One region of the Bacillus sp. DU-106 genome, then DNA from elsewhere that is predicted to be linked to it. Evidence: a T-box and tRNA genes for the amino acid it is inferred to sense, from the RefSeq annotation. Region 1 holds a T-box; the other regions hold tRNA genes.
What was found. The T-box of region 1 lies ahead of alaS (alanine--tRNA ligase). A T-box ahead of a tRNA ligase gene usually reads a tRNA of that ligase, here a tRNA-Ala.
Positions count from the first base shown of each region.

Region 2: it encodes a tRNA-Ala, which carries the amino acid that the T-box ahead of alaS (alanine--tRNA ligase) is inferred to sense. The anticodon was not compared.
Region 3: it encodes a tRNA-Ala, which carries the amino acid that the T-box ahead of alaS (alanine--tRNA ligase) is inferred to sense. The anticodon was not compared.
Region 4: it encodes a tRNA-Ala, which carries the amino acid that the T-box ahead of alaS (alanine--tRNA ligase) is inferred to sense. The anticodon was not compared.

Region 1 is NZ_CP026607.1:4,356,086-4,360,836, forward strand. Features, by position in the region: gene alaS (alanine--tRNA ligase) at 1-2,445, opposite strand, end outside; T-box leader at 2,486-2,705, opposite strand; gene C3Y97_RS22195 (PH domain-containing protein) at 2,947-3,291, shown strand; gene C3Y97_RS22200 (AI-2E family transporter) at 3,336-4,403, opposite strand; gene C3Y97_RS22205 (hypothetical protein) at 4,580-4,751, shown strand, end outside.
Region 2 is NZ_CP026607.1:153,569-158,319, reverse strand. Features, by position in the region: gene rocF (arginase) at 1-241, opposite strand, end outside; gene C3Y97_RS00950 (glycerate kinase) at 452-1,597, opposite strand; tRNA gene C3Y97_RS00945 (tRNA-Ala) at 1,715-1,787, opposite strand; tRNA gene C3Y97_RS00940 (tRNA-Gly) at 1,798-1,869, opposite strand; tRNA gene C3Y97_RS00935 (tRNA-Lys) at 1,878-1,950, opposite strand; tRNA gene C3Y97_RS00930 (tRNA-Gln) at 1,956-2,030, opposite strand; tRNA gene C3Y97_RS00925 (tRNA-Tyr) at 2,096-2,179, opposite strand; tRNA gene C3Y97_RS00920 (tRNA-Val) at 2,197-2,272, opposite strand; tRNA gene C3Y97_RS00915 (tRNA-Glu) at 2,278-2,352, opposite strand; tRNA gene C3Y97_RS00910 (tRNA-Thr) at 2,377-2,449, opposite strand; tRNA gene C3Y97_RS00905 (tRNA-Asn) at 2,454-2,528, opposite strand; rRNA gene rrf (5S ribosomal RNA) at 2,538-2,653, opposite strand; rRNA gene C3Y97_RS00895 (23S ribosomal RNA) at 2,745-4,751, opposite strand, start outside.
Region 3 is NZ_CP026607.1:733,054-737,804, reverse strand. Features, by position in the region: gene C3Y97_RS03830 (DUF3965 domain-containing protein) at 196-1,347, opposite strand; gene C3Y97_RS03825 (CBS domain-containing protein) at 1,669-2,088, opposite strand; tRNA gene C3Y97_RS03820 (tRNA-Glu) at 2,217-2,288, opposite strand; tRNA gene C3Y97_RS03815 (tRNA-Asn) at 2,290-2,364, opposite strand; tRNA gene C3Y97_RS03810 (tRNA-Ile) at 2,373-2,449, opposite strand; tRNA gene C3Y97_RS03805 (tRNA-Trp) at 2,460-2,530, opposite strand; tRNA gene C3Y97_RS03800 (tRNA-Thr) at 2,537-2,609, opposite strand; tRNA gene C3Y97_RS03795 (tRNA-Phe) at 2,620-2,695, opposite strand; tRNA gene C3Y97_RS03790 (tRNA-Asp) at 2,704-2,779, opposite strand; tRNA gene C3Y97_RS03785 (tRNA-Met) at 2,783-2,859, opposite strand; tRNA gene C3Y97_RS03780 (tRNA-Ser) at 2,880-2,972, opposite strand; tRNA gene C3Y97_RS03775 (tRNA-Ser) at 3,028-3,120, opposite strand; tRNA gene C3Y97_RS03770 (tRNA-Ala) at 3,141-3,213, opposite strand; tRNA gene C3Y97_RS03765 (tRNA-Pro) at 3,230-3,303, opposite strand; tRNA gene C3Y97_RS03760 (tRNA-Arg) at 3,314-3,387, opposite strand; tRNA gene C3Y97_RS03755 (tRNA-Leu) at 3,391-3,479, opposite strand; tRNA gene C3Y97_RS03750 (tRNA-Gly) at 3,496-3,570, opposite strand; tRNA gene C3Y97_RS03745 (tRNA-Leu) at 3,600-3,680, opposite strand; tRNA gene C3Y97_RS03740 (tRNA-Lys) at 3,695-3,770, opposite strand; tRNA gene C3Y97_RS03735 (tRNA-Gln) at 3,775-3,849, opposite strand; tRNA gene C3Y97_RS03730 (tRNA-Tyr) at 3,861-3,944, opposite strand; tRNA gene C3Y97_RS03725 (tRNA-Val) at 3,953-4,028, opposite strand; rRNA gene rrf (5S ribosomal RNA) at 4,034-4,149, opposite strand; rRNA gene C3Y97_RS03715 (23S ribosomal RNA) at 4,252-4,751, opposite strand, start outside.
Region 4 is NZ_CP026607.1:4,830,233-4,834,983, reverse strand. Features, by position in the region: rRNA gene C3Y97_RS24770 (23S ribosomal RNA) at 1-1,300, shown strand, start outside; rRNA gene rrf (5S ribosomal RNA) at 1,402-1,517, shown strand; tRNA gene C3Y97_RS24760 (tRNA-Val) at 1,522-1,597, shown strand; tRNA gene C3Y97_RS24755 (tRNA-Thr) at 1,602-1,677, shown strand; tRNA gene C3Y97_RS24750 (tRNA-His) at 1,687-1,762, shown strand; tRNA gene C3Y97_RS24745 (tRNA-Leu) at 1,785-1,865, shown strand; tRNA gene C3Y97_RS24740 (tRNA-Gly) at 1,895-1,969, shown strand; tRNA gene C3Y97_RS24735 (tRNA-Leu) at 1,986-2,074, shown strand; tRNA gene C3Y97_RS24730 (tRNA-Arg) at 2,078-2,151, shown strand; tRNA gene C3Y97_RS24725 (tRNA-Pro) at 2,162-2,235, shown strand; tRNA gene C3Y97_RS24720 (tRNA-Ala) at 2,252-2,324, shown strand; tRNA gene C3Y97_RS24715 (tRNA-Met) at 2,345-2,421, shown strand; tRNA gene C3Y97_RS24710 (tRNA-Ile) at 2,426-2,502, shown strand; tRNA gene C3Y97_RS24705 (tRNA-Ser) at 2,520-2,612, shown strand; tRNA gene C3Y97_RS24700 (tRNA-Met) at 2,640-2,716, shown strand; tRNA gene C3Y97_RS24695 (tRNA-Asp) at 2,720-2,795, shown strand; tRNA gene C3Y97_RS24690 (tRNA-Phe) at 2,808-2,883, shown strand; tRNA gene C3Y97_RS24685 (tRNA-Thr) at 2,898-2,973, shown strand; tRNA gene C3Y97_RS24680 (tRNA-Lys) at 2,984-3,059, shown strand; tRNA gene C3Y97_RS24675 (tRNA-Gly) at 3,073-3,143, shown strand; tRNA gene C3Y97_RS24670 (tRNA-Ile) at 3,154-3,230, shown strand; tRNA gene C3Y97_RS24665 (tRNA-Asn) at 3,238-3,312, shown strand; tRNA gene C3Y97_RS24660 (tRNA-Ser) at 3,320-3,410, shown strand; tRNA gene C3Y97_RS24655 (tRNA-Glu) at 3,416-3,487, shown strand; gene C3Y97_RS24650 (L-lactate dehydrogenase) at 4,225-4,751, shown strand, end outside.

The DNA.
Region 1 (4,751 bases):
TACTTTATCGTCATTAACAGACGCTAATACAACAACTGCTGACTCTAATTTATTTTTCAGATCATCCATCATCGTACGTAAGTTGTTCATATCTGCAACATTTACTTTCGCTGCTAATACATTCACACCATCAACTGTCATTACAGAATCAGTTAAGTTTCCAGCTTCGATATTGCTTAATTTCGCAGCAAGAGATTCATTTTCTTTTTGCAGTTGTTTCACTTCAGCAAATAGACCATCAACTCTTGTTAAAATATCTTTCGGATTTGTTTTCATTTTTCCTGCTGCTTCTTTTAATAAACCTACTTGATCGTTCATTAATTCGTATGCAGACTTACCAGTTACTGCTTCAATACGACGAGTTCCTGCACCAATACCAGACTCAGCAACGATTTTGAAAATACCGATAGAAGCTGTATTATCAACGTGACAACCACCACAAAGCTCTAAGCTGTAATCGCCAACTTGTACAACGCGTACAACATCTCCGTATTTTTCACCGAATAATGCCATTGCGCCCATTTCTTTCGCTTCTTCGATTGCTTTTTGAGAAATCTCAACATCAATACTTTCCCAAATTTTTTCGTTTACCATACGCTCAATTTTTTCTAATTCGTCAGCTTGTACTTGACCGAAGTGAGAGAAGTCAAAACGTAGACGTTCAGAAGTTACAAGAGAACCTGCTTGGTTAACGTGTGTTCCAAGTACGTCTTTTAATGCTTGGTGTAGTAAGTGAGTTGCTGTATGATTTTTTACAATGCTACTACGGTTTTTCGTATCGATAATAGCTTTTACAGCCGCATCTTTCGTTAATGTACCTTCTTCAACAACAACTTTATGCAAGTTTTGGCCGTTTGGTGCTTTTTGTACGTCTTTTACAAGAACTTTCACACCATCTGCAAGAAGGTAACCACGGTCTGCAATTTGTCCACCACTCTCAGCATAGAATGGTGTTACATCAAGAATTAACTGTCCTTCTTCACCAGCTTGTAAGCTGTCTGTGTATTCGCCGTTTTTCACAAGTGCAACAACGTTACTTTCTGTTGCAACTGTACCGTAACCAACGAATTCGCTCGCTACTTTAATTTCTCCAAGGACACCACCTTGAACTTGCATAGAATCAACGTCTTGACGAGCAGCACGTGCACGCTCACGTTGTTTTTCCATTTCATTTTCAAAGCCTTCATGATCAACTGTCATGCCAGCTTCTTCTGCATATTCTTCTGTTAATTCAATTGGGAAACCGTATGTGTCATATAGACGGAACGCATCTACTCCAGAAATAACAGTTGTTTTTTCTTCTTTTGCTTTTGCAATTACTTCAGCTAAAATCGCTTCACCATCATGAAGTGTTTCATGGAAACGCTCTTCTTCGTTCTTCACAACTTTCGCAATGAAATCTTTCTTTTCAAGTACTTCTGGATAGAAGTCTTTCATTACTTCTCCAACAACCGGTACTAATTCAAACATAAATGGACGGTTGATGTTTAATTTCTTCGAATAACGAACAGCGCGGCGTAATAAACGACGTAATACATAACCACGGCCTTCGTTAGATGGAAGAGCACCGTCACCAACAGCGAATGTTACTGTACGGATATGGTCAGCAATTACTTTGAATGCCATATCTTTTTCTAAATCGCCATTACGATATTTTTCACCAGAAATTGTTTCTGTTGCACCAATCATCGGCATGAATAGGTCTGTATCAAAGTTCGTAGGTACATCTTGAACGATAGATGTCATACGCTCTAGACCCATCCCTGTATCAATGTTTTTCTTAGGAAGTGGTGTATATGAACCGTCTGGATTATGGTTAAATTGAGAGAATACAAGGTTCCATACTTCTAAGTAACGCTCGTTTTCTCCGCCTGGATATAATTCTGGGTCACTAAAGTCATTACCGTAAGCTTCTCCGCGGTCATAGAAAATCTCTGTATTCGGTCCACTTGGTCCTTCACCGATATCCCAGAAGTTTTCTTCTAAGCGAATAATACGCTCTTTTGGAACGCCCATTTTCTCATTCCAAATTGTGAATGCTTCTTCATCTTCTGGATGGATTGTAACTGATAGTAATTCTTTATCGAATCCGATCCATTTGTCGCTCGTTAAGAATTCCCAAGCCCATGTAATTGCTTCTTCTTTGAAGTAATCACCAATTGAGAAGTTTCCTAACATTTCAAAGAATGTATGGTGACGAGCTGTTTTCCCTACGTTTTCAATATCGTTTGTACGAATTGATTTTTGAGCATTTGTAATACGTGGATTTTGTGGGATTACACGTCCATCAAAATATTTTTTTAATGTAGCTACACCACTATTAATCCATAAAAGAGATGGATCTTCATGCGGAACTAGTGATGCACTAGGTTCTACTGCATGTCCTTTTTCTTGGAAAAAGTCTAAAAACATTTGACGAATTTGTGCGCCTGTTAGTTGTTTCATTGTATTTTCCTCCTTAAATATAAAAAACTCCCGTCCCTATAAAAGGGACGAGAGTTAACTCGCGATACCACCCTAATTATGAATTGATTACAATAACAATCAATTCATCACCTCATGGTGCCGTAACGTGGCAAGACGGCAGTGATTAGCTGCTCTCAGGATTAGCTTTCTGTTACCCTTCATTTAAAGCTTCTTTCAGCCATATGGAAGCTTCTCTCTATAAATGGACTGTAACGTACTTGTTCCGTCATTGATTTAATGTATTATATGACTAAATATAATAGAATTCTCTTAAGTTTGTCAATGTAGATAATCATTTATATTGTATTAATTGCTTATTAATCATAGGTATTCTACTATTCATTCTTAACAGCCTTTTCATATATTATGCGTTTATTAACAAATCGGAATCTCCTTATAAGAATGATTTATAAAAATTCCTAAATATTACTTTTTTTGCTACAATTAAATTATTGTTAATAAAATAAAGGAGCGATCACAATGACAACCTTACTTAGCAAAGCTAAAAACATATTAGCGACTGACGAAACGATATTATTTTACGCAGCATGTTCATTAGACATATTTATTTATCGTTCCGTCGCAAGGCCAGGATTGCTAATTTTAACGAACAAAAGACTATTCTTTTATGGGCCAGATGTAAGTAAGAATCCAATATTTGAAGAGTACTCTTTCGCAAAAATTTCTAATCTAAAAGAACAAAAGCGTCTTTTCAACAATCAAATTATATTTATGTATGATAACGAATGGAAAAAAATAAAACATATTCAAACAAATGATGTGAGCTCCCTCGTTCAAAAAATACACGAGCAACTTTCTAAATAAATATATGATTAGCCCTCTATTTCTTACATAGAGGGCTTCTATACTTACACATCTTCTTTTTTCAAGAGCGGTCTCACATGAACAATGACAGTGCGAATAACTGCTAAAACCGGAACCGATATTAGCAATCCTACAATCCCAGCTACCTCTCCCCCAACTAGTAAGGCAAGCATAATAATAACGGGATGCATACGAAGTGACTTACCAACGATGTAAGGCGATAAAATGTTACTCTCCACAAATTGCAAAATCGCAATCGTGATCCCCGCCTTAATAAGTAAACTCGTTGATACTGTTGCTGCAATCATTAACGTCGGGATCGCTCCTAAAATAGGACCGAAGTATGGGATTATATCCGTTACCCCAATAATAATGCCAAGCAATAATGGATATTTCATACCGATAAACCAAAAAGAAAGAGCTGATACTCCCCCTAATACTAAACAAACAAATAACTGTCCTCGAATATAGCTTCCAAGTGACTTATCAATTTCTTTCGCAAGCATTTGCCCCGTACCTCGCCATTTACTTGGGACTAGTTTCCAAAAGATATGATAAAACTCACCATAATCTTTTAATATGTAAAATACAATGAACGGTATTAAGAAAATAATGAGCAATGAATCGAGTACACCACGAGCTGTACTCATCACTTTATTTAAAAGCGCTTGAATCTTCGTTTCCACACCCACAAAAAGTTGTTTCACCTTTTCATGAATGAACGAAGGGAAATTCGCTGTTTGTTCTGTAACGCCATCCATCCACGAATCGTACATCTTTGTAAACTGGGGAAATTGTTCATTAATCTCTTGTAACTGTTTAATAACGACTGGTGTTCCTTTATAAATCCCATAACCAATTCCGCCAAAGAAAAGGATATAAATGAGCAAAATGGCAAGTGTACGGGGCATCCCTTCCTTATGAATTTTTTCAATTAAAGGGTGCAATAAATACGCAATAAAACACGCGATAAGAAACGGCGTGATTGCTACTTTAAATACAAAAATAATCGGTGCCCATAGCGGCTTAATTTTTAAAAAGACGAGCAGACAAAGAAAAACAAGTAACAATAATCCTAAACGATATATCCAAATGATTTTAAGATTCTTCACATGAAAAACCTCCTCCACCTTTATTTTGAAAATAAATGGGGTAGGTTATGTGCGAAACTTTTAAAATCTTTTCATACGGACCATACTGTTTTTTAAAGACGTACATATAAATAACATAACAAGGACAACCACCCCTGAGAATACAGCATGAATTAATATAATCAGGAGGGCTAATTATGGTTTTGTTTATGCTTGGATTATCAGCACTTTTTATGATTCTTGAATGGATTTGTATCGGGTTCGGTATTTGGAAGGGGTTCTTTATTCATTCCTCACGTAAAGAAAAAGCGAAGCAATTATGGCAGTATGGAATACTTGGCGTTGGCTGCTACGGTCTATCTTATCTTT
Region 2 (4,751 bases), 1.2 Mb from region 1:
CCTTACTTGCTAATTCATTACATACAGTTGCAACTTGTGTAAGGTTTCTTAATTTTGTATTTTCATCTATCTCTTTTTCTCTCTCTATACATATATCTCCCATATCTTTAACGTCATATCCAATTTCTTCAATTCTTTCAATTACCCCTGCATAACGGATCGCGCTCGGTCCCATATCAACTCCACGACGCATCTGTCCTAAATCCATTGGAACTCCAATAACTGAGATTTCTTTTTTCATAGATAGTATCCCCCTTTTATGCCTTCACTAAATATTTTAAATCTTTTATATAGTCTGACTCAACTCGACATTTTTCTGTATGGATATACAATTTATTCACTTATATTCACGTTGAAAACCAAATTTTAAGACTATTCTATGTATAAAGTTAACTTAATGAAACAATCGCAATCACTATTATTAAATAATAATAATAAAACACTCCTATATTTAGAAGTGTTTTTCTGATGCTATTTTCCATACTGTTGCAATATTCTTCGTTGTCATTTCAATATTTTCTTCTGCTACTTTATATGCTTCTTCTAGTGTCATCGGTTTCGTTGTGATACTAAATACCGCATCTATTCCTTTCTCGTACACAGCTGAATAATCAGATGATACAGACCCTCCAATAGCAATTACAGGCACAGAAAAACGTTTTGCACGCCCCGCAACACCCACAGGAGCCTTTCCATATGCAGTTTGTTTATCTATTCTACCTTCACCAGTTATAATAAGATGTGCATCTTCTATATGTTTATCGAAATTTGTATAATCTAATACAATTTCAATGCCCCTACGCAAGTCTCCCTTTAACACTGAAATAACAGCCGCTCCCATTCCTCCCGCTGCCCCTGCACCAGGTATTTCAGATACATCAAAAGATACATATCGTTTAAGCATATTCGCATAATGTTGTAAATTCTCATCTAGCTCTTTCATCATCTCTATATTTGCACCCTTTTGTCTCCCAAATACGAAAGATGCTCCCTGCATTCCGACTAATGGATTATCCACATCACATGCCGCTTCTATCTTTACCCCCTTTAAGCGTGGGTCCATTCGTGAAAAATCAATAGTAACAATCGAGTGTAATGTGCCTCCAGATGGATCTATTACTTCACCCTTACCATTTATAAACCTTACTCCTAAAGCCGCTAACATACCTGCCCCGCCATCATTTGTAGCACTTCCTCCAAGTCCTAAAATTATGTACTCCACTCCTTGATCTAGCGCATGTAATATAAGTTCTCCTGTTCCTTTTGTCGTTGTAATAAGTGGGTTGCGCTTTTCAACTGGAACGTGCTGTAATCCTGATGCTGCTGCCATTTCAATAAACGCTGTCTTTTTATCTTTAGAAATGCCATAAAAAGCTTGTATACCTTCTCTAAGCGGTCCTGTCACACTAATTGATATAATTCTCCCCCCTGTAGCATCAACAAGTGATTCAACCGTCCCTTCTCCTCCATCTCCAATTGGTATTTTCACATACTCTGCATTAGGAAAAATTGCTCTAAAACCTCTTTCAATAGCTCCACATACTTCTATAGCTTTTAGGCTTTCTTTATATGAATCAGATGCAATAATAACTTTCACAATTATCTCCCCATCCCTTATTTTTACGTTTTCTTCATTTTAAACGACAAGTATAAAAGTTGTCTTTTTAAACACAAAAAAAGCTTACATCGTATGATGTAAGCTTTTTTATTTAGATGGAGCCTAGCGGGATCGAACCGCTGACCTCCTGCGTGCAAGGCAGGCGCTCTCCCAGCTGAGCTAAGGCCCCTTATTAATTAAGCGGAAGACGGGATTCGAACCCGCGACCCCAACCTTGGCAAGGTTGTATTCTACCACTGAACTACTTCCGCAAAAATGATGAGCCATGAAGGACTCGAACCTTCGACCCTCTGATTAAAAGTCAGATGCTCTACCAACTGAGCTAATGGCTCGTAAATGGCTGGGCTAGCTGGATTCGAACCAGCGCATGACGGAGTCAAAGTCCGTTGCCTTACCGCTTGGCTATAGCCCATTAATATTTACTAGTATGGTTATCTTTTCAAAAAAATAAACCCTCTCAGGTTATTTTAAAGAAAATGGTGGAGGGGGGCAGATTCGAACTGCCGAACCCGAAGGAGCGGATTTACAGTCCGCCGCGTTTAGCCACTTCGCTACCCCTCCGACATTTTAAATATATATGGTGGAGGATGACGGGATCGAACCGCCGACCCCCTGCTTGTAAGGCAGGTGCTCTCCCAGCTGAGCTAATCCTCCAAAAGTGGTGACCCGTACGGGATTCGAACCCGTGTTACCGCCGTGAAAGGGCGGTGTCTTAACCACTTGACCAACGGGCCAAAAAAGTTTTAAACCTATTCCCAAGCTTCCAACCGGGCTTGAACCGGTGACCTCTTCCTTACCATGGAAGTGCTCTACCAGCTGAGCTATGGAAGCATAATGGCTCCGCAGGTAGGACTCGAACCTACGACCGATCGGTTAACAGCCGATAGCTCTACCACTGAGCTACTGCGGAATAATATTAGCCTGGCAACGTCCTACTCTCACAGGGACAAGGTCCCAACTACCATCGGCGCTAGAGAGCTTAACTTCCGTGTTCGGTATGGGAACGGGTGTGACCTCTCTGCCATCATTACCAGACTTTTATCATTATAAACATTTCTTTCGAAATGTCAAGAAGAAATTTTAATATATATTCCTTCAAAACTAGATAACATTTGCTACATATTATATGGTTAAGTCCTCGATCTATTAGTATTCGTCAGCTCCACATGTCACCATGCTTCCACCTCGAACCTATCAACCTGATCATCTTTCAGGGATCTTACTAGCTTACGCTATGGGAAATCTCATCTTGAGGGGGGCTTCATGCTTAGATGCTTTCAGCACTTATCCCTTCCGCACATAGCTACCCAGCTATGCCCTTGGCAGAACAACTGGTACACCAGCGGTGCGTCCATCCCGGTCCTCTCGTACTAAGGACAGCTCCTCTCAAATTTCCTACGCCCACGACGGATAGGGACCGAACTGTCTCACGACGTTCTGAACCCAGCTCGCGTACCGCTTTAATGGGCGAACAGCCCAACCCTTGGGACCGACTACAGCCCCAGGATGCGATGAGCCGACATCGAGGTGCCAAACCTCCCCGTCGATGTGGACTCTTGGGGGAGATAAGCCTGTTATCCCCGGGGTAGCTTTTATCCGTTGAGCGATGGCCCTTCCATGCGGAACCACCGGATCACTAAGCCCGACTTTCGTCCCTGCTCGACTTGTAGGTCTCGCAGTCAAGCTCCCTTATGCCTTTGCACTCTACGAATGATTTCCAACCATTCTGAGGGAACCTTTGGGCGCCTCCGTTACACTTTAGGAGGCGACCGCCCCAGTCAAACTGCCCACCTGACACTGTCTCCCGGGTCGATAAGACCCGTAGGTTAGAATTTCAATACAGTCAGGGCGGTATCCCACCAGCGCCTCCACCGAAGCTAGCGCTCCGGTTTCAATGGCTCCCGCCTATCCTGTACAAACTGTACCAAAATTCAATATCAGGCTACAGTAAAGCTCCACGGGGTCTTTCCGTCCTGTCGCGGGTAACCTGCATCTTCACAGGTACTATAATTTCACCGAGTCTCTGGTTGAGACAGTGCCCAAATCGTTACACCTTTCGTGCGGGTCGGAACTTACCCGACAAGGAATTTCGCTACCTTAGGACCGTTATAGTTACGGCCGCCGTTTACTGGGGCTTCAGTTCAGAGCTTCGCTTACGCTAACCCCTCTCCTTAACCTTCCAGCACCGGGCAGGTGTCACCCCCTATACTTCGCCTTACGGCTTCGCAGAGAGCTGTGTTTTTGCTAAACAGTCGCTTGGGCCTATTCACTGCGGCTTTCCGTTAAGAAAGCACCCCTTCTCCCGAAGTTACGGGGTCATTTTGCCGAGTTCCTTAACCAGAGTTCTCTCGCACACCTTAGGATTCTCTCCTCGCCTACCTGTGTCGGTTTGCGGTACAGGCACCTTTTATCTCGCTAGAAGCTTTTCTTGGCAGCGGGGAATCAAAGACTTCGCTCCATAAGGAACTTCCCCATCACAGCTCAGCCTTCACGATAAGCGGATTTGCCTACTTATCAGCCTAACTGCTTGGACGTGCACAACCAATCGCACGCTTCTTCTATCCTTCTGCGTCCCTCCATTGCTCAAACGATAAAGAGGTGGTACAGGAATATCAACCTGTTGTCCATCGCCTACGCCTGTCGGCCTCGGCTTAGGTCCTGACTAACCCTGAGCGGACGAGCCTTCCTCAGGAAACCTTAGGCATTCGGTGGACGGGATTCTCACCCGTCTTTCGCTACTCATACCGGCATTCTCACTTCTAAGCACTCCACCAGTCCTTCCGGTCTGACTTCACTGTCCTTAGAACGCTCCCCTACCACTGATACCATTGGTATCAATCCGCAGCTTCGGTGGTGTATTTAGCCCCGGTACATTTTCGGCGCAGAGTCACTCGACTAGTGAGCTATTACGCACTCTTTAAATGGTGGCTGCTTCTAAGCCAACATCCTAGTTGTCTAAGCAACTCCACATCCTTTTCCACTTAATACACACTTTGGGACCTTAGCTGGCGGTCTGGGCTGTTTCCCTTTTGACTACGGATCTTATCACTCGCAGTCTGACTCCTAAGGATAAGTCATTGGCATTCGGAGTTTGACTGAATTCGGTAATCCGATGAGGACCCCTAGTCCAATC
Region 3 (4,751 bases), 1.8 Mb from region 1:
AATACATATTGCATTTGTATAAGAAAGCCAATACTTTTTTTGGTATACAAGGAAGTTATACTGCACAACTTCTCCTATATGGAATGTTGTTTCTTGTCTTAATCACTTTCTCCTTGTTTTACTAACAAAAAAGGATCTCACATAAACTGGAGATCCTTTTTAATTTATATTAATTTTTCATATCGAAAATATTGTTTATCCACAAGCATATTTTTCATAAATAAAGCTCAGATTATATTTTTTCTCTAAGCTCATTCGTTGTTCGTCATCGCACCAATAGAAAAGAATATCATGAATCGTTGCGTAACGCTTATTTTTAAGAAATAGCCTAAAAAATGATGGTAAACAATCATGTAATTGTATAAATATATAATTGCGTAGTGTTTCTTCTTTATATTCAATGCCCTTACAAATATACAGTAATTCTTCACAATAATATGCATGCTGTGGAACTTGTATCATTTCGAAAAATGGCACATAAGATAGTAGCTTTCCAATAAAATGACCATATCGATCCATTACTCCTATCGTCATATGCTCCATCATTTCTTTCATCACATATAAATAATCATCTACATGCGTTGTCTTTAATGGGTCTAAGCGATCGGAAATTTGAGATAATACAGCTCTTTGACATGCTAAAACTGCCTGACTAGGTCCATAATATGATAGGAAATCTGTACACTTACGATATTTCCGTAATAAATCATGTGTATACAAATCATATACAAAAGTATTACAATACATTGCTAAACTCATCATATCACTATTTAATTGCTCTTTTGATAATGATTTCGCTCTCTTGCACATATAAAAGAATGTAAATTCCAATACTTCTTTATGAGATAATAAATGTTTACAATCGGTTATACACTTCTCATTAAATTTAACTCTATCCCAAATTTCAATATCCCTATCTGTCAATTCACCTATACGATATTTAATAATTAAATAATTTAAAGCAACTGATTGCGTCAAAAGATCCCATGTTTCATATTCCAATGAAGTATGAACAAACTCAGCTAATCCTTGCGCTATCATAAAATCATTTGCCTCTTCATACCAACCAATCTCTTGGCATAAGCGAAGAATACGCACTAAAGTTGGAATTTCATCTTTATGAAACTGCGGTAATTTCTTTGCTTTATTCATGCCATATACGATAAATGCCGCTAAATTTTCTTCTTTATAAAATTCTTTCTCTTTCCATACTAATATAGTTCGTTCTTTCCCCTCACCTTTTGGGTGACAAGGTACAAGCAAAGAAAATAATTCAGCGAAATTATTTGGTTCTATATATGTATCTGTAACCAAATTCCAATTTGGATCGCCCTGTACAGCCTTCATATAATTCCCCTTCCCTTTTCATCTATGTAGGAAATATTAATTTATTATCGCACCACTAAAAATTAATATTGTTATATTCAAAATCTCTCATAATACTTATATCTATCAGTATATCATCTTTTCTCTTATTAAAAATTAAGAATAACAAATTTTAAAAAAATGTCGAAATTATTAACCACATACTTATTATATAATGTCTCAGATACATCACGCTAACATATTAGTTTAATCCATATATACTAGAATAATGTATCTGAAATTTATATATAATTTAGCTCTTTATGAGTGACCATTAAACTCTCGGTTAATGAAAGTTTCAATTTACTCTGTACGCTCTGAGATTTCGCTCAAGGCAAATCCAGCTTGATCATCTGCTGATTCCCTTATAGCTAAATCTCCTAGTGCTAACATGCCAATAAGTTGACCACTATCAACTACTGGTAATCGTCTAATTTGATGCTGTGCCATTAGCTCTGTAGCTTTTTCAATAGAATCATTTGGAGAAACTGAGATAATATTTGTTGTCATTACATTTGTAATCTTATTAGATCCAGGATGTTTTTCAGCAATCCCTCGAACGACTAAATCACGATCAGTAACAAGCCCAACAACTTGCTCATTTTCAACAACAGGAATTAATCCAATCGATTCTTCCTTCATTTTTACAGCTGCCTCATATACATTGTCTAGCGGTGTACAATGTACAATATGGGTACTCATTAAGTCTCTCACTCGTGTCATTATGATTTCCTCCTTTTTATACATACCATAGCTTTTCCAAAATTCCTTTATTTATTTCTGGAAAGTAACGTAATAAAAAGGATTAACAAAATAAAAAAGAGCCAGCATAATGCTGACTCTTTTTGGTATGACCCGTACGGGATTCGAACCCGTGTTACCGCCGTGAAAGGGCGGTGTCTTAACCACTTGACCAACGGGCCATGGCTCCGCAGGTAGGACTCGAACCTACGACCGATCGGTTAACAGCCGATAGCTCTACCACTGAGCTACTGCGGAATAATATATGGTGGGCCTAAATGGACTCGAACCATCGACCTCACGCTTATCAGGCGTGCGCTCTAACCAGCTGAGCTATAGGCCCATATACTTTACAGGGGCAGTAGGAATCGAACCCACACTGGAGGTTTTGGAGACCTCAGTTCTACCTTTAAACTATGCCCCTAAATGATGCCGGCTAGAGGACTTGAACCCCCAACCTACTGATTACAAGTCAGTTGCTCTACCAATTGAGCTAAGCCGGCATAAAAAAAATGGTGGCTCGGGACGGAATCGAACCGCCGACACGAGGATTTTCAGTCCTCTGCTCTACCGACTGAGCTACCGAGCCAACATAAATGGCGGTCCCGACCGGGGTCGAACCGGCGATCTCCTGCGTGACAGGCAGGCATGTTAACCACTACACCACGGGACCATTTGGTTGCGGGGACAGGATTTGAACCTGCGACCTTCGGGTTATGAGCCCGACGAGCTACCGTGCTGCTCCACCCCGCGACAATATAAAGTTTTAAAAATGGAGGAGGTAGAGGGATTCGAACCCCCGCGCGACTCTCGCCGCCTGTCGGTTTTCAAGACCGATCCCTTCAGCCGAACTTGGGTATACCTCCATGAAGGAAAAAATAAATATTTTATTATTATATGTCTAAGCCATTAAAGAAAAAATGGAGGAGGTAGAGGGATTCGAACCCCCGCGCGATTCTCACCGCCTGTCGGTTTTCAAGACCGATCCCTTCAGCCGAACTTGGGTATACCTCCGAGACATATATTAAATAAAGTGGAGCCTAGCGGGATCGAACCGCTGACCTCCTGCGTGCAAGGCAGGCGCTCTCCCAGCTGAGCTAAGGCCCCATGTTTTTTGGGAATATCGGGAAGACAGGATTTGAACCTGCGACCCCCTGGTCCCAAACCAGGTGCTCTACCAAGCTGAGCCACTTCCCGTTAATAAAAGCGCGCCCGAGAGGAGTCGAACCCCTAACCTCTTGATCCGTAGTCAAACGCTCTATCCAATTGAGCTACGGGCGCATATGGTGCCGAGGGCGGGGGTCGAACCCGCACGGTGGTCACCCACCGCAGGATTTTAAGTCCTGTGCGTCTGCCTGTTCCGCCACCCCGGCATGTCATATTGAAAATTGGAGCGGAAGACGGGATTCGAACCCGCGACCCCAACCTTGGCAAGGTTGTATTCTACCACTGAACTACTTCCGCAAGACATGTATGAGTTATTTTATTAAAAGTGCGGGTGAAGGGAGTCGAACCCCCACGCCAAAGGCGCTAGATCCTAAGTCTAGTGCGTCTGCCAATTCCGCCACACCCGCATATTTCATTAAAATGGTGAGCCATGAAGGACTCGAACCTTCGACCCTCTGATTAAAAGTCAGATGCTCTACCAACTGAGCTAATGGCTCTTAATGGCTGGGCTAGCTGGATTCGAACCAGCGCATGACGGAGTCAAAGTCCGTTGCCTTACCGCTTGGCTATAGCCCATTAATTAAGAATGGTGGAGGGGGGCAGATTCGAACTGCCGAACCCGAAGGAGCGGATTTACAGTCCGCCGCGTTTAGCCACTTCGCTACCCCTCCGACATATATGGTGGAGGATGACGGGATCGAACCGCCGACCCCCTGCTTGTAAGGCAGGTGCTCTCCCAGCTGAGCTAATCCTCCATTTTGCCTGGCAACGTCCTACTCTCACAGGGACAAGGTCCCAACTACCATCGGCGCTAGAGAGCTTAACTTCCGTGTTCGGTATGGGAACGGGTGTGACCTCTCTGCCATCATTACCAGACTGTATTCATTTAAGACAAGAATCATTTTAACTCATTTGACCTCGAAAGTCAACAAGTTTTTTATATTCTTTCAAAACTAGATAACATTTGCTACATATTATATGGTTAAGTCCTCGATCTATTAGTATTCGTCAGCTCCACATGTCACCATGCTTCCACCTCGAACCTATCAACCTGATCATCTTTCAGGGATCTTACTAGCTTACGCTATGGGAAATCTCATCTTGAGGGGGGCTTCATGCTTAGATGCTTTCAGCACTTATCCCTTCCGCACATAGCTACCCAGCTATGCCCTTGGCAGAACAACTGGTACACCAGCGGTGCGTCCATCCCGGTCCTCTCGTACTAAGGACAGCTCCTCTCAAATTTCCTACGCCCACGACGGATAGGGACCGAACTGTCTCACGACGTTCTGAACCCAGCTCGCGTACCGCTTTAATGGGCGAACAGCCCAACCCTTGGGACCGACTACAGCCCCAGGATGCGATGAGCCGACATCGAGGTGCCAAACCTCCCCGTCGATGTGGACTCTTGGGGGAGATAAGCCTGTTATCCCCGGGGTAGCTTTTATCCGTTGAGCGATGGCCCTTCCATGCGGAAC
Region 4 (4,751 bases), 470 kb from region 1:
AAAGCTTCTAGCGAGATAAAAGGTGCCTGTACCGCAAACCGACACAGGTAGGCGAGGAGAGAATCCTAAGGTGTGCGAGAGAACTCTGGTTAAGGAACTCGGCAAAATGACCCCGTAACTTCGGGAGAAGGGGTGCTTTCTTAACGGAAAGCCGCAGTGAATAGGCCCAAGCGACTGTTTAGCAAAAACACAGCTCTCTGCGAAGCCGTAAGGCGAAGTATAGGGGGTGACACCTGCCCGGTGCTGGAAGGTTAAGGAGAGGGGTTAGCGTAAGCGAAGCTCTGAACTGAAGCCCCAGTAAACGGCGGCCGTAACTATAACGGTCCTAAGGTAGCGAAATTCCTTGTCGGGTAAGTTCCGACCCGCACGAAAGGTGTAACGATTTGGGCACTGTCTCAACCAGAGACTCGGTGAAATTATAGTACCTGTGAAGATGCAGGTTACCCGCGACAGGACGGAAAGACCCCGTGGAGCTTTACTGTAGCCTGATATTGAATTTTGGTACAGTTTGTACAGGATAGGCGGGAGCCATTGAAACCGGAGCGCTAGCTTCGGTGGAGGCGCTGGTGGGATACCGCCCTGACTGTATTGAAATTCTAACCTACGGGTCTTATCGACCCGGGAGACAGTGTCAGGTGGGCAGTTTGACTGGGGCGGTCGCCTCCTAAAGTGTAACGGAGGCGCCCAAAGGTTCCCTCAGAATGGTTGGAAATCATTCGTAGAGTGCAAAGGCATAAGGGAGCTTGACTGCGAGACCTACAAGTCGAGCAGGGACGAAAGTCGGGCTTAGTGATCCGGTGGTTCCGCATGGAAGGGCCATCGCTCAACGGATAAAAGCTACCCCGGGGATAACAGGCTTATCTCCCCCAAGAGTCCACATCGACGGGGAGGTTTGGCACCTCGATGTCGGCTCATCGCATCCTGGGGCTGTAGTCGGTCCCAAGGGTTGGGCTGTTCGCCCATTAAAGCGGTACGCGAGCTGGGTTCAGAACGTCGTGAGACAGTTCGGTCCCTATCCGTCGTGGGCGTAGGAAATTTGAGAGGAGCTGTCCTTAGTACGAGAGGACCGGGATGGACGCACCGCTGGTGTACCAGTTGTTCTGCCAAGGGCATAGCTGGGTAGCTATGTGCGGAAGGGATAAGTGCTGAAAGCATCTAAGCATGAAGCCCCCCTCAAGATGAGATTTCCCATAGCGTAAGCTAGTAAGATCCCTGAAAGATGATCAGGTTGATAGGTTCGAGGTGGAAGCATGGTGACATGTGGAGCTGACGAATACTAATAGATCGAGGACTTAACCATATAATATGAAGCAATGTTATCTAGTTTTGAAAGAATATAAAAAACTTGTTGACTTTCAAAAGTAAATGAGTTACAATAATTCTTGTCTTAAATGAATATAGTCTGGTAATGATGGCAGAGAGGTCACACCCGTTCCCATACCGAACACGGAAGTTAAGCTCTCTAGCGCCGATGGTAGTTGGGACCTTGTCCCTGTGAGAGTAGGACGTTGCCAGGCAAATGGAGGATTAGCTCAGCTGGGAGAGCACCTGCCTTACAAGCAGGGGGTCGGCGGTTCGATCCCGTCATCCTCCACCATTTAGCCGACTTAGCTCAATTGGTAGAGCAACTGACTTGTAATCAGTAGGTTGGGGGTTCAAGTCCTCTAGTCGGCACCAGAAATCATGGCGGTTGTGGCGAAGTGGTTAACGCACCGGATTGTGGCTCCGGCATTCGTGGGTTCGATTCCCATCAGTCGCCCCATTTTTCTTAAATAAATTAATATGCGGGTGTGGCGGAATTGGCAGACGCACCAGACTTAGGATCTGGCGCCTTTGGCGTGGGGGTTCGACTCCCTTCACCCGCACTTTTAATTAAATAACTCATACATGTCTTGCGGAAGTAGTTCAGTGGTAGAATACAACCTTGCCAAGGTTGGGGTCGCGGGTTCGAATCCCGTCTTCCGCTCCAATTTTCAATATGACATGCCGGGGTGGCGGAACAGGCAGACGCACAGGACTTAAAATCCTGCGGTGGGTGACCACCGTGCGGGTTCGACCCCCGCCCTCGGCACCATATGCGCCCGTAGCTCAATTGGATAGAGCGTTTGACTACGGATCAAGAGGTTAGGGGTTCGACTCCTCTCGGGCGCGCTTTTATTAACGGGAAGTGGCTCAGCTTGGTAGAGCACCTGGTTTGGGACCAGGGGGTCGCAGGTTCAAATCCTGTCTTCCCGATATTCCTAAAAAACATGGGGCCTTAGCTCAGCTGGGAGAGCGCCTGCCTTGCACGCAGGAGGTCAGCGGTTCGATCCCGCTAGGCTCCACTTATATTAATATCATTTATGGCGGTGTAGCTCAGCTGGCTAGAGCGTACGGTTCATACCCGTGAGGTCGGGGGTTCGATCCCCTCCGCCGCTACCATAAAGGACCTTTAGCTCAGCTGGTTAGAGCAGACGGCTCATAACCGTCCGGTCGTAGGTTCGAGTCCTACAAGGTCCACCATTAGACGTATATATCTCGGAGGTATACCCAAGTTCGGCTGAAGGGATCGGTCTTGAAAACCGACAGGCGGCGAGAGTCGCGCGGGGGTTCGAATCCCTCTACCTCCTCCATTTTTTCTAAAGTAAATATTTTATCATCGCGGGGTGGAGCAGCACGGTAGCTCGTCGGGCTCATAACCCGAAGGTCGCAGGTTCAAATCCTGTCCCCGCAACCAAATGGTCCCGTGGTGTAGTGGTTAACATGCCTGCCTGTCACGCAGGAGATCGCCGGTTCGACCCCGGTCGGGACCGCCATTTTTACATAAAGGCTCGGTAGCTCAGTCGGTAGAGCAGAGGACTGAAAATCCTCGTGTCGGCGGTTCGATTCCGTCCCGAGCCACCATTTTGAAAACGCAAGCCGACTTAGCTCAATTGGTAGAGCAACTGACTTGTAATCAGTAGGTTGGGGGTTCAAGTCCTCTAGTCGGCACCACTTTCAAAATGAGCCATTAGCTCAGTTGGTAGAGCATCTGACTTTTAATCAGAGGGTCGAAGGTTCGAGTCCTTCATGGCTCACCATTTACAATTTAATGCGGGTGTAGTTTAGTGGTAAAACAAGAGCCTTCCAAGCTCTGGTCGAGAGTTCGATTCTCTTCACCCGCTTTTCAATTATGGGCCTATAGCTCAGCTGGTTAGAGCGCACGCCTGATAAGCGTGAGGTCGATGGTTCGAGTCCATTTAGGCCCACCATAATTGTTCCGCAGTAGCTCAGTGGTAGAGCTATCGGCTGTTAACCGATCGGTCGTAGGTTCGAGTCCTACCTGCGGAGCCATATTTATAGAGAAGTACCCAAGTGGCTCAAGGGGCTCCCCTGCTAAGGGAGTAGATCGCGAACGCGGTGCGAGGGTTCGAATCCCTTCTTCTCTGCCAGAACTGGCCCGTTGGTCAAGTGGTTAAGACACCGCCCTTTCACGGCGGTAACACGGGTTCGAATCCCGTACGGGTCATACTAAAAGAGATAGCATAATCTGCTATCTCTTTTTTGTTGTATAAAAATGGACTTTGGATAGTCTGCTTTTTTATGCAATAGAAGAAATATGAAGTATTCGCTGTTGCAGTTGGGTACATAGAGAGCCGTAAATACAATCATGTTAATTATTTGGACCTGTATGAATATGAAGGAATTAACTTCAACTTGAACTTTTACCCCAGCTGTATGGCTGTAGCCTCCTACACTTGGAGAAACCGATGAAAATGCATCTGGGAGCTACTGTGGAAAATAAATAATATATAGAAGAAGCTGCTTTCTCTCAATAGCTGTGATCTACTGAAGACAGCTTTTTTATGTTGTCAGTATTGTCGGTAAGTCGATATATTGCAAAAATCGCTGATATAATTTGAGTTACGATCGATAAATTTTAATAATCGCTGATATATTTGGAGTTACGGTCGATATATTCTAAAAATCGCCGGTATAATTTCACTTACCGACAAAAACCACAAGAAAATCCCTTTCACAATCTAAAGAAAACGCCTCCATTGAAATGGATTCCACACCTATTCCAATAACTTTACACTCTATGTGAAAAAGTTCACAAATAGGTCATAATTTGTGAAGTAATTCACAATAATACGTGCTACAATATGAATGTAAAGAAGTTAAACAACATTAAATTAGTATTTTAATTAATTACTTAAACAATCATAAAAAAATATATGTGAACAATAGAGAGGGGAAATTACCATGAAAAAAGGTATCAATCGTGTAGTATTAGTAGGAACAGGAGCTGTAGGTTGTAGTTACGCTTACTCAATGATCAACCAAGGTGTAGCTGAAGAATTCGTATTAGTAGATGTTAATGAAGCAAAAGCAGAAGGGGAAGCAATGGACTTAAGCCATGCGGTACCATTCTCTCCATCACCAACAAAAGTTTGGAGCGGTAGCTATGCAGATTGTAAAGATGCAGATTTAGTTGTTATCACTGCTGGGTTACCACAAAAGCCAGGTGAAACTCGTTTAGACTTAGTTGAGAAAAATACAAAGATCTTTAAACAAATCGTTCGAGGCATTATGGATAGCGGATTCGATGGAATCTTCTTAATCGCAACTAACCCAGTTGATATTTTAACTTACGTAACTTGGAAAGAATCTGGTTTACCGAAAGAGCGCGTAATCGGTTCTGGTACTACTTTAGACTCTGCTCGTTTCCGTTACATGTTAGGTGACTACTTAGATGTAGATCCACGTAACGTTCATGCTTACATCGTTGG